2 regions of the Paucibacter sp. KCTC 42545 genome follow, and region 1 is predicted to be linked to the other one. Evidence: predicted binding sites of a transcription regulator. Region 1 holds the regulator's gene; the other holds the start of a gene.
What was found. The regulator FNR, encoded in region 1, switches genes on or off when oxygen is low (the NO sensors DNR and NnrR bind a similar motif). The targets are predictions, from matches to a motif close to TTGATNNNNATCAA.

Region 1 (5,145 bases):
TCGGTGCCTGCGCGGCCTGTCACGGTGCAGACGGCAAGGGTAACCAGGCTCTGGGCGCGCCCAACCTGACCGACAAGATCTGGCTGCATGGCTGGGGTGAAGATGCTGTGATCGCCATGATCAACAACGGCAAAAACAACCTGATGCCGGCACAAGCCAGCCGCTTGAGCCCCGAGCAGATCAATGTGCTGGGTGCTTATGTCTGGAGTCTGTCGAACAGCTCGGCCGTTGCGGCCAAGTGATGTAGGGCTGAAAAAAGTAGGTTGAGATGAGTGCAGAGGTGGGCCAGACGGCCACGGGTAAATCTTCGGCAGGCAAGGAGACGGTCATTGAGATCGTCAACCTCTACGAAGCACAAAAGAAGATCTACCCGCGTTCGGTGACGGGCGTGTTCGCTCGTTGGCGCTGGGGTTTGGTCTGGTTCACCCAGTTGCTCTTCTACGGCCTGCCCTGGCTGCAGTGGAATGACCGGCAGGCGGTTCTGTTTGAGCTTGCCAGCCGGCGTTTCTATATCTTTGGCCTGGTGCTTTACCCGCAGGACTTTATCTACCTGACGGGTCTGCTTCTGATCTCGGCCTATGCCCTGTTCCTGTTCACTGCGGTGGCCGGGCGTTTGTGGTGCGGTTATGCCTGCCCGCAAACGGTGTACACCGAGATCTTCATGTGGATCGAGAAGCAGTTCGAGGGTGATCGCCAAGCGCGCATGAAACTCGACGCTTCGCCCTGGAACTTCAACAAGCTGTGGCGCAAGAGTGGCAAGCAACTGACCTGGATCGTGGTCGGCTTGTGGACCGGCTTCAGCTTTGTTGGCTACTTCACCCCCATCAAAGAACTGTGGGCTTCGGCCTTCACCTTGGGCTTTGGCCCATGGGAATGGTTCTGGGTGCTGTTTTACGGTTTTGCCACCTACGGCAACGCAGGCTATATGCGCGAGCAGGTCTGCAAATACATGTGTCCTTATGCGCGCTTTCAAAGCGCCATGTTCGACAAAGACACCCTGATCATCAGCTACGACCAAGAGCGTGGCGAGCCGCGCGGTTCGCGTGGCAAGAAGGTCGATGCCAAGGCCGCCGGCCTGGGTTCGTGCATCGACTGCACCTTGTGTGTACAGGTCTGCCCCACCGGCATTGATATCCGCAAGGGCCTGCAATACGAGTGCATTGGCTGCGCCGCCTGCGTGGACGTCTGCGATCAGGTGATGGACAAGATGAACTACCCGCGCGGGCTGGTTCGTTACGACACCCAGAACGGCCTGGCCCAGCATCTCAGCCCGGCGCAGAAGCTGCGCCGCATGTTCCGCCCTCGCGTCATCATTTACAGCGTGGTGCTGGTGACCTTGAGTACGGCTTTGTTGGCCAGCCTCTTGTTCTTGCGCAGCCCCGTCAAACTGGATGTGGTGCGTGACCGCGGCGTGCTGTCCCGCCTGGTGGAAGACGGCTATATCGAGAACCTCTATCGCCTGCAGATCATGAATGCGACCGAGGGCGCGCAGCAGTTCAGCGTCAGCGTCAAGGGCATGGAAGGCATCGCCTTGGGTAAGCCAGTGAGCTTGGTCTTGGCGCCGGCCGAAGCGCGTTGGGTGTCGGTGGCGGTGCGTATTCCGCCGGAGTCGGCGGCGCAGGCCGGTGTCGGCGCGCATGCCATCTCGTTTGCCTTGATGGGACAGGCGGTTGACAAAGCAGGTGTGGCCAGCGGCAAGATCGAGATCAAGGAAAAATCGACCTTTGTCGTGCCGCGCTAAGCGCGAACGAATTTTTGAATAAGAAGTCCTTGCAAAGCAGGAGTTGACGCAATGAGTCAAGAAAACAAGAGCAAGACCGAGTCTTCTAGCCCCTGGTGGCGTGAGAAGTTCATGTGGCTGGTGTGGGGTGGACCGGGTCTGGTGGTGCTTGCCAGCTTTGTGACCCTGTACCTGGCCCTGCATTTCCCCGAGACGGTGCTGGACGAGTCCAAGGTGCAGACCACGTATGTGGGCAAGGCTTCCAAGGAAGCCGCTCCGGCCTCCTTGGCACCGGCCATGAAGGGCCGCAATCACGCTGCCACTGGTACGCAATAAGATGAATACCGAGCCCCGCAATCGTGTTGAGTCGGATGACGCCACCTTTGCGGTGGATCTGCCGCCACCTACGTCCAGGTTGGCACGCTGGGCGATGGCCATTGCCTGGCCGGCCTTTGTGATGGCAGGGGTGACCGAGGGTTTGGTGTTTTCGGTGGTTGACCCCAGCGATCTGACCTGGTTCGGCGGCGAGCGTATGGAACTCTCCCGCCAGGCCGTTTACACGCTCAGCTTTCTGATTTTTTGGAGCGTCATCAGCTTGGCATCCAGCATCAGCCTGATGCTGGCCACCTTGCCGGAGACGCCTGATGCACCTCAAGCCATTCACCCGCGGCGATGGCCGCAGTAGGTCGAAGTAGGCCGCTCGCTCGGGCGGCGCTCAATGCTGAATGCCTGAATGAAAGAAAGAAGGGCTGAGTACCACTCAGCCCTTCTTTTATTGTGCCGCTGGCGCGGCTCAGCAGCCGCTAAGCCTAGGGCTTAGCAGGCGCCGTTGTTCACCAGCTTTTGCAGGCCCGCTTGGTCAAGGATGCGCAAGTGGCGTTGCTTCACTTCCAGCAGGCCCTCTTCCTGGAATTTTGAGAAGGTGCGGCTGACCGTCTCCAACTTCAGGCCCAAATAGCTGCCGATTTCTTCGCGCGTCATGCGCAGCACCAAGGCAGCGGCGGAGAAGCCGCGCGCCTGCAGGCGCTGGGTCAGGTTTAGCAAGAAGGCTGCCAGGCGTTCCTCCGCCCGCATGCTGCCCAGCAAGAGCATCACGCCGTGGTCGCGCACGATTTCCCGGCTCATGATCTTGTGGAACTGGCGCTGCAAATCGGTGAACTCGCGCGACAGCTCTTCCAGTTGCTCAAAGGGAATTACGCAGACCTGGGAATCTTCGAGCGCCACGGCGTCGCAGCTGTGGCGGTCGGTGCTGATGCCGTCCAGGCCCAGCAATTCGCCCGCCATTTGAAAGCCAGTGACTTGGTCGCGGCCATCTTCCGACGAGACACAGGTTTTGAAAAAGCCGGTGCGCACCGCGTAAAGCGACTGGAACGGATCGCCGCTACGGAACAAGGTGTCGCCGCGCGACACTTGGCGGCGGGTGGCAACCAGCTCGTCCAGCTGCTCGAGGTCACCCGACGACAAGCCCACGGGTAGGCAAAGCTCGCGCAAATTGCAGCTGGAGCAGGCGACCTTGAGCGGTTCAATCTTGATAGGTACGGTGACGTTCATAGAGTGCATTATGGATGACGCATATCGCAGTGGGCAGGCGCCGTTGTCGGCATCTGTTCGGGGCAAGGCGGCGATTCGAACGTCTGATCGCCGCTTATCGGCTTCGCCAAACATGATTTAGCTCAAGCCCAATGCGCAATACATGCGATTGTTAGGGCAAAGAATGAGGCCAAACTTGATCTCGGTCAATCGCTTGTGTGGCGGGCTTGGCAATATGCGAGCCATGGTTTCTATCACCCAGCCCCAAGCCCTGTCAGGCAAAGACTCCGCCGTGAGCATCATCAACGAAGACCTGTTGCGTCGTTTCGATGTGTCCGGGCCACGCTACACCTCGTACCCGACCGCGGATCGCTTTGTTGAGGCCTTCACCGCCGAGAACTACGCGCAGGCTTTGGTGCAAAGGGCCACCGGCTCGCAGATTGGCGGCGCTGCGCCCTTGTCGATCTATGTGCACATCCCCTTCTGTGAATCGGTGTGCTACTACTGCGCCTGCAACAAGGTCATTACCAAGCATCACGACAAAGCCGCGGAGTACTTGCAAGCTTTGATCACCGAGATGGACTTGACGCTGGTCCATCTGGGTCGCGGCGCCGGGGTGTCTCAGCTGCATCTGGGTGGCGGTTCGCCGACCTTCTTCAGCGATGAAGAGTTGACGGGCTTGGTGCAGGCCTTGCGTGAGCGCTTCCGCATCGTTGCCGGAGCCGAGATGGCCATCGAGGTGGATCCGCGCACGGTCAATGTGGACCGCCTCAAGCATCTGCGCAGCCTGGGCTTCAACCGCCTGAGTTTCGGCGTGCAGGATTTTGATCCGCATGTTCAAAAGGCGGTGCATCGCCAGCAGAGCTTTGCTAGCGTCGAGGCCTTGATGACGGCGGCGCGCGAGCTGGGTTTTGAGTCCACCAATGTGGATCTGATCTACGGTCTGCCGCTGCAAACCCCCGAGTCCTTTGCTCGCACCATCGAGCAAGTGGGTGCCTTGAAGCCGGATCGCATCGCGCTTTACGGCTACGCTCATTTGCCGCAGCGCTTCAAACCGCAACGCCGTATCGACGAAGCCCAACTGCCGCCGGGTGCCGCCAAGGTGGCGATGTTGCACGGCGCGATTGAAGGCTTCATGACGCATGGCTATAGCTATATCGGCATGGACCATTTCGCCTTGGCCAATGACTCCTTGGCCGTAGCCAAGCGCCAGGGCCGCCTGCATCGCAATTTCCAGGGCTACAGCACCCAGCCGGACTGTGACCTGATTGCTTTGGGTGTGTCGGCGATCGGCCGCGTTGGCGCCAACTACAGCCAGAACGTCAAGACGCTGGAGGCCTATTACGACACCTTGCGTCAAGGCCAGCTGCCCATCGAGCGTGGCTTGGCCCTGACCCGCGACGACATCGTTCGCCGCGCCGTCATCATGGCTTTGATGTGCCAGGGGCGGCTGGAGTTTGAGTCCATCGCCTTGGCGCACCTCGTGGATGTGGCCGAGTATTTCAAGCCCGAGCTGGAGCGCATGCGTGAGCTGGCGGAGCAGGGCTTGGTGACGGTGGACGCCGACGCCATTCAAGTGACGCCGCTGGGTTGGTTCTTTGTGCGCGCTGTGGCCATGGTGTTTGATCGTTACCTGCAAGCCGATCGCAGCCGCGCGAAGTTCTCTAAAATCATCTGATGCTTGATGTCGCCCTTGCCGGCTCGGCCCTGTTGATGGGCTTGGCCGGCGTTCCCCATTGTCTGGCCATGTGTGGCGCGACCTGCGCTGCGGCCGGGGGGCGTGCACCCGTGAGCTTTCAGCTCGGGCGCTTGGTGGGGTACGCGGCCGCGGGAGCGGTGGCGGCGGCCAGCGTGCAATTGCTGGCCCAGATGGGCCAGGCTTCGGCGCTGCTGCG
Region 2 (5,145 bases), 1.1 Mb from region 1:
CGGTGCTGGCGCGGATCTCGCTGATGATGTCGCCGACCTTGCCGACGCTGGCCACAATCTCCGTCATGGTGCTGCCGGCGGCTTGAACCAGGCGGGCGCCGGTTTCGACCCGCTCGACGCTGGCGCCGATCAAGGCCTTGATCTCACGCGCAGCCTCGGCCGAGCGTTGCGCCAGTGAGCGCACCTCGCCCGCCACCACCGCGAAGCCGCGCCCTTGCTCGCCCGCGCGGGCCGCTTCCACGGCCGCATTCAGGGCCAGGATATTGGTCTGAAACGCGATGCCATCGATCACGCCGATGATTTCGCTGATCTTGCGCGAGCTGGTGTTGATCTCGTCCATGGTCGACACCACTTGCCCGACCACCTCGCCGCCGCGCTGCGCCACATCGGCGGCATTGCCGGCGAGCTGCTTGGCGGTGGCGGCGTTGTCGGCGCTGTGGCGCACCGTGCCGGTCAGCTCGGTCATGGCGGTGGCGGCTTGTTGCAGATTGGAGGCCGTCTGCTCGGTGCGTTGGCTCAGGTCCAGATTGCCGGAGGCGATCTCGGTGCTGGCGGTCTGGATGCTGTCGGCGCTAACGCGCACTTCACTCACCACGCGGTTCAGGCCGTCTTGCATGCTGCTGAGCGAGCGCTGCACCTCGCCGATCTCGTCCGTGCGGTTCACCTCGATATTGCCGCTGAGGTCGCCGCCGCCGATGCGTTCGGCCTGGCGTGCCAGTCGGGTCAGCGGCGTGGTGATGGAGCGGACCATAAAGTAGGTTGAAATCGCCAAGCCGATGACGATGGCGCTCATCACCCCCGACACCGTCCAGAGCGTGCGCATGCGGTCCGCCGCGGCGGTATCGCGCACGGCTTGTGAACGCTCGGTCTCCAGCTTGACGAAGGCCTGCTGGGCGTCCAAATAGGCGCTGACGGCGGGCAGCATGCGTGAGTTCAGCGCCGCGATGGCCGCCGGCATATCGCCTGCGGCCTTGAGCTTTCCGACCTCGGTGCGTACGTCGATGTAAGCGCTGCGCCGCTGGGCGATCAAGGCCATCGCGGCCTTCTCGCTGGCGTCATCTGCCAAGGCTTCCAGTTGCTTTTGAATCTCGGAAATCGCCGCCGTGGTGCTGGCAATTTCGGGCTTGAAGGTGGCGGCCACATTGGGGTCGCTGCTCAAAATGCCGGCCGTGGTGCGGACGGCATTGGTCTCGGTCAAGCCGCGCCAGCGCAGGGCCAGCTCAAACACCTGTTGCTGCGTCGCCTGGCCGGTGCTCACCTTGGCTTGCTGCGACTGCGCGCGCGCGAAGGTGGCGGCAATGATCAGCGCCACGATCAGGGCCAGGGCGATGATGGGCAACCACAGCTTGGTCTTGATGGAGAGTGAGGTCATGACTTGAGCCTTCCAACTGAGACAGAAATGGGTGAGTGCGGCGGGCGCGCGCGGCCATATCCGGCGCTTCGGCATGGCCGACGCAAGACAACTTCTCTCGCTATCGGCGGCGCGCGCTGAAACTGAACTCGGGTGTTCAGCCTGCGCTTGCTGTTAGGCTGAGCACCCTTGCCAGCAATTTGACTTGCGACCATGAGCTTTTTGGCCATCGACATCGGTAATACCCGCCTCAAGTGGGCACTGTACGCTTCGCCGCAGCCGGGCGCAGCCTTGCTGGCGCATGGGGCGGTATTTCTTGAGAACATCGAGCAACTGGCCGACAGTGACTGGCGCGACCTGCCCGCGCCGCACAGCGTGCTGGGCTGCAATGTGGCGGGCGACGCGATGCGCCGGCGGGTCGAGGAGCAGCTGGAACTCTGGGAGGTGGAGCCGCGCTGGGTGGTGGCCAGCAGCCATGCCGCTGGCGTCAGCAATGGCTACGACTTCCCCGGCCGCCTGGGGGTGGACCGCTTTGTGGCCCTGATCGGTGCGCGCTGGCATGTGCTGAACCGCTGCGGCGCTGAGCTGCCGCCCCGTGCCGCCCTGGTGGTGATGATTGGCACCGCGGTGACGGTGGATGCGCTGGACGAGACCGGCCGCTTTCTCGGTGGCCTGATCCTGCCCGGGCACGGCATCATGTTGCGCGCGCTGGAAGGCGGCACCGCCGGCCTGCGTGTGCCCACCGGCGAGGTGCGCGACTTCCCCACCAACACCTCGGACGCCCTGACCAGCGGCGGCACTTACGCCATCACCGGCGCGATCGAGCGCATGCACCGCCATCTGCAAAAGCGTGTTGGCCATGTGCCGCTAACGCTGATGACCGGCGGCGCTGGCTGGAAGGTGTCACCGACGCTGGAGATTGCGCATGAGTTGGTGGACTCGCTGATCTTCGAGGGCATGCTGGCCCTGCAGTCGCACCGGCTGGCCTTGTAAGGCGCACTGCCGCAGCGCTAGCGCTTGCGGCGAGCCGCTTATTTCTTGGCGAGCTCTTCGCGCAGCGCCGCCAATTCTTCGTGCACCGTGCGCAGCTGCGCATGCATATCGCGCAAGATGTCTTGCTCCATATGCCGCTCGGAGCTTTCCACCCACATCGCGGCGATGGCGGCCGTCACCAGCGACAGCACCGCGTAGCCCAGCAGGACCACGAACACGGCGAAGATTTTGGCCGCCGGTGTGGTCGGCACGATGTCGCCATAGCCCACCGTGGCCGCGGTGGTGAAAGCCAGCCAAAGGCCGTCGCCGAGGTCGTGGGCGCGCGGCTCCAGAGCCCAAAAGCCCACCCCACAAAAGCCCAGCACCAGCAATGCCAGCGTGAGCAAATAGCCCAGGCCACCGCGCGTGACCCAGCTTTTTAGCGCCCAGACCATGCGTACCAGGGTCAGCATGGACACGAACAGGCGCACCGCCAAAGCCAGATTGGAGTGCGCGCTGGGCGCGATCAAGGCCGCCGTCAGCAAGCCCAGCACCAAGAGCACGTCCAGGCCATTGCTGCGCAGGTATTGGCGTGGGTGGCTGACGTGGCGGCCGACCCGCCACAGCGAGGTGCACATGATGGCCGCCGCCGCGAAGTAAATGGCCTGCGCCAGGGGGGTGGGCAGGTTCTCCAGCAGCTCGATGTAGAAGGCCGGAATGGTGGCGAACAAGGCGATCAGCACCGGCCAGCGCCAAGCACGCTCGGTCCGCGCTGCCGCCGGATTCAGCGGCGAAGGTCGGGCCAAGCCCCAGCTGCGGGTGTTGAGGAGGGAGGCTTTGCGGTGCGGCATAGCCCGCAGCGTAGCGGGCCGAGTCCGGTTTGGAATTGACCTGAATCAAGCAGGCCGAAGGCGCCGCTGCGCTTGCGGGCGCTCGCCCAAGCTGAGCGCGGGGTCTGCGACCTTTTCCGACTGCTCCTGAGCTTGCTGAGAGCGCAGGGCTTGCGAGCGGTTGCGCGCAAGCCCTGCGTTACTCCGCCAGCTTAAAGAATGAAGCGCGACAGGTCTTCGTTCTTGGCCAGTTCGCCCAGCTTGGCGTCGACCTCGGCTGCGCCCAGGGTGAGGGTCTGACCACCCAGGTTCGGCGCATCGAAACTGATTTCGTCCAGCAATCGCTCCATCACCGTGGCCAAGCGGCGGGCGCCGATGTTCTCGGTGCGCTCGTTGACCTCAAAGGCGATTTCGGCCAGGCGGCGGATGCCCTCGGCGCTGAGTTCCAAGGTGACGCCCTCGGTGGCCAGCAAGGCCTGGTATTGCTTGACCAGGCTGGCGTGGGTGCTGCTCAAGATGGCTTCAAAATCGTTCACCGACAGCGAACCCAGCTCGACCCGAATCGGGAAGCGGCCTTGCAACTCGGGGATCAAATCGCTGGGCTTGGCCAGGTGAAAGGCGCCCGAGGCGATGAACAAGATGTGGTCGGTCTTGACCATGCCGTACTTGGTGTTGACCGTGGTGCCTTCCACCAGCGGCAGCAGATCGCGCTGCACGCCCTGGCGCGACACTTCGGCCGTGCCGCTATCGGCATGACTGCTGCGCGAGCAAACCTTGTCGATCTCGTCGATGAAGACGATGCCCATCTCCTGTGCGGCGGCCAGCGCGGCGGTCTTGATGTCGTCTTCGTTCAGCAGCTTGGCGGCTTCTTCCTCGATCAGATGCTTGAGCGCGTCTTGCATCTTGAGCTTGCGGGTCTTGCGCTTGCCCGCGCCGAGCTGCGAGAACATGCCTTTGAGCTGCTCGGCCATCTCTTCCATGCCGGGCTGGCCCATGGGACCAAGAATCTCCATGCTGGGCTTGCCCTCGAGCAGATCGACCTCGATTTCCTTATCGTCCAGCAAGCCCTCGCGCAGGCGCTTGCGCATGATTTGCCGGGCCGTGTTGTCCGGCGTGGCCGGGGCTGTGGCGGTGGAAAAACCGACCTCGCTGCGCGGGGGCGGCACAAGGATGTCGAGCACGCGGTCTTCGGCGGCGTCTTCGGCGCGCAGGCGCTGGCGCTTCATTTGCTGCTCGCGCTCTTGCTTGACGGCGATCTCGACCAGATCACGGATGATGGAATCCACATCCTTGCCCACATAGCCCACTTCGGTGAACTTGGTGGCCTCGACCTTGATGAAGGGGGCGCCGGCCAGCTTGGCCAAGCGGCGCGCGATCTCGGTCTTGCCCACACCGGTGGGGCCGATCATCAAGATGTTCTTGGGCGTGATCTCGGCGCGCAGCTTGTCGTCCACTTGCTGGCGCCGCCAGCGATTGCGCATGGCGATGGCAACGGCGCGCTTGGCCGGGTGTTGGCCGACGATGTGGCGGTCGAGTTCGGAGACGATCTCCTGCGGGGTCATTGAACTCATTCCAGCACCTCGATGGTGTGATTTTGATTGGTGTAGATGCAGATATTGCCGGCGATCTCCAGCGACTGCTTGACGATCTCTGCCGCGCTGAGCGTGCTGTGCTTGAGCAAGGCTTGCGCGGCCGCTTGTGCGTAGGCGCCGCCGGAGCCAATCGCCACAATCCCGAGCTCGGGCTCCAGCACATCGCCGTTGCCGGTGATGATGAGCGAGGCCGTGCGGTCGGCCACGGCCAGCATGGCCTCCAGGCGGCGCAGCACGCGGTCGGTGCGCCAGTCCCGCGTCAGTTCAACGGCGGCGCGCACCAAGTGACCCTGGTGCTTCTCAAGCTTGGCTTCGAAGCGTTCAAACAAGGTGAAGGCATCGGCCGTGGCGCCGGCAAAGCCGGCCAGCACCTGATCGCGGTGCAGCTTGCGCACCTTGC

Region 2: a site for FNR is predicted at 3,210-3,223, ahead of AT984_RS15890 (potassium channel family protein). Genes of this name have one in related genera too.

Annotation. Positions count from the first base shown of each region.
Region 1 is NZ_CP013692.1:2,614,782-2,619,926, reverse strand. Features, by position in the region: gene ccoP (cytochrome-c oxidase, cbb3-type subunit III) at 1-242, shown strand, start outside; gene ccoG (cytochrome c oxidase accessory protein CcoG) at 269-1,741, shown strand; gene AT984_RS11365 (hypothetical protein) at 1,793-2,056, shown strand; gene AT984_RS11360 (hypothetical protein) at 2,058-2,405, shown strand; gene fnr (fumarate/nitrate reduction transcriptional regulator Fnr) at 2,537-3,271, opposite strand; gene hemN (oxygen-independent coproporphyrinogen III oxidase) at 3,495-4,928, shown strand; gene AT984_RS11345 (urease accessory protein UreH domain-containing protein) at 4,928-5,145, shown strand, end outside.
Region 2 is NZ_CP013692.1:3,681,264-3,686,408, reverse strand. Features, by position in the region: gene AT984_RS15900 (methyl-accepting chemotaxis protein) at 1-1,372, opposite strand, end outside; gene AT984_RS15895 (type III pantothenate kinase) at 1,565-2,344, shown strand; gene AT984_RS15890 (potassium channel family protein) at 2,383-3,174, opposite strand; gene hslU (ATP-dependent protease ATPase subunit HslU) at 3,366-4,724, opposite strand; gene hslV (ATP-dependent protease subunit HslV) at 4,721-5,145, opposite strand, start outside.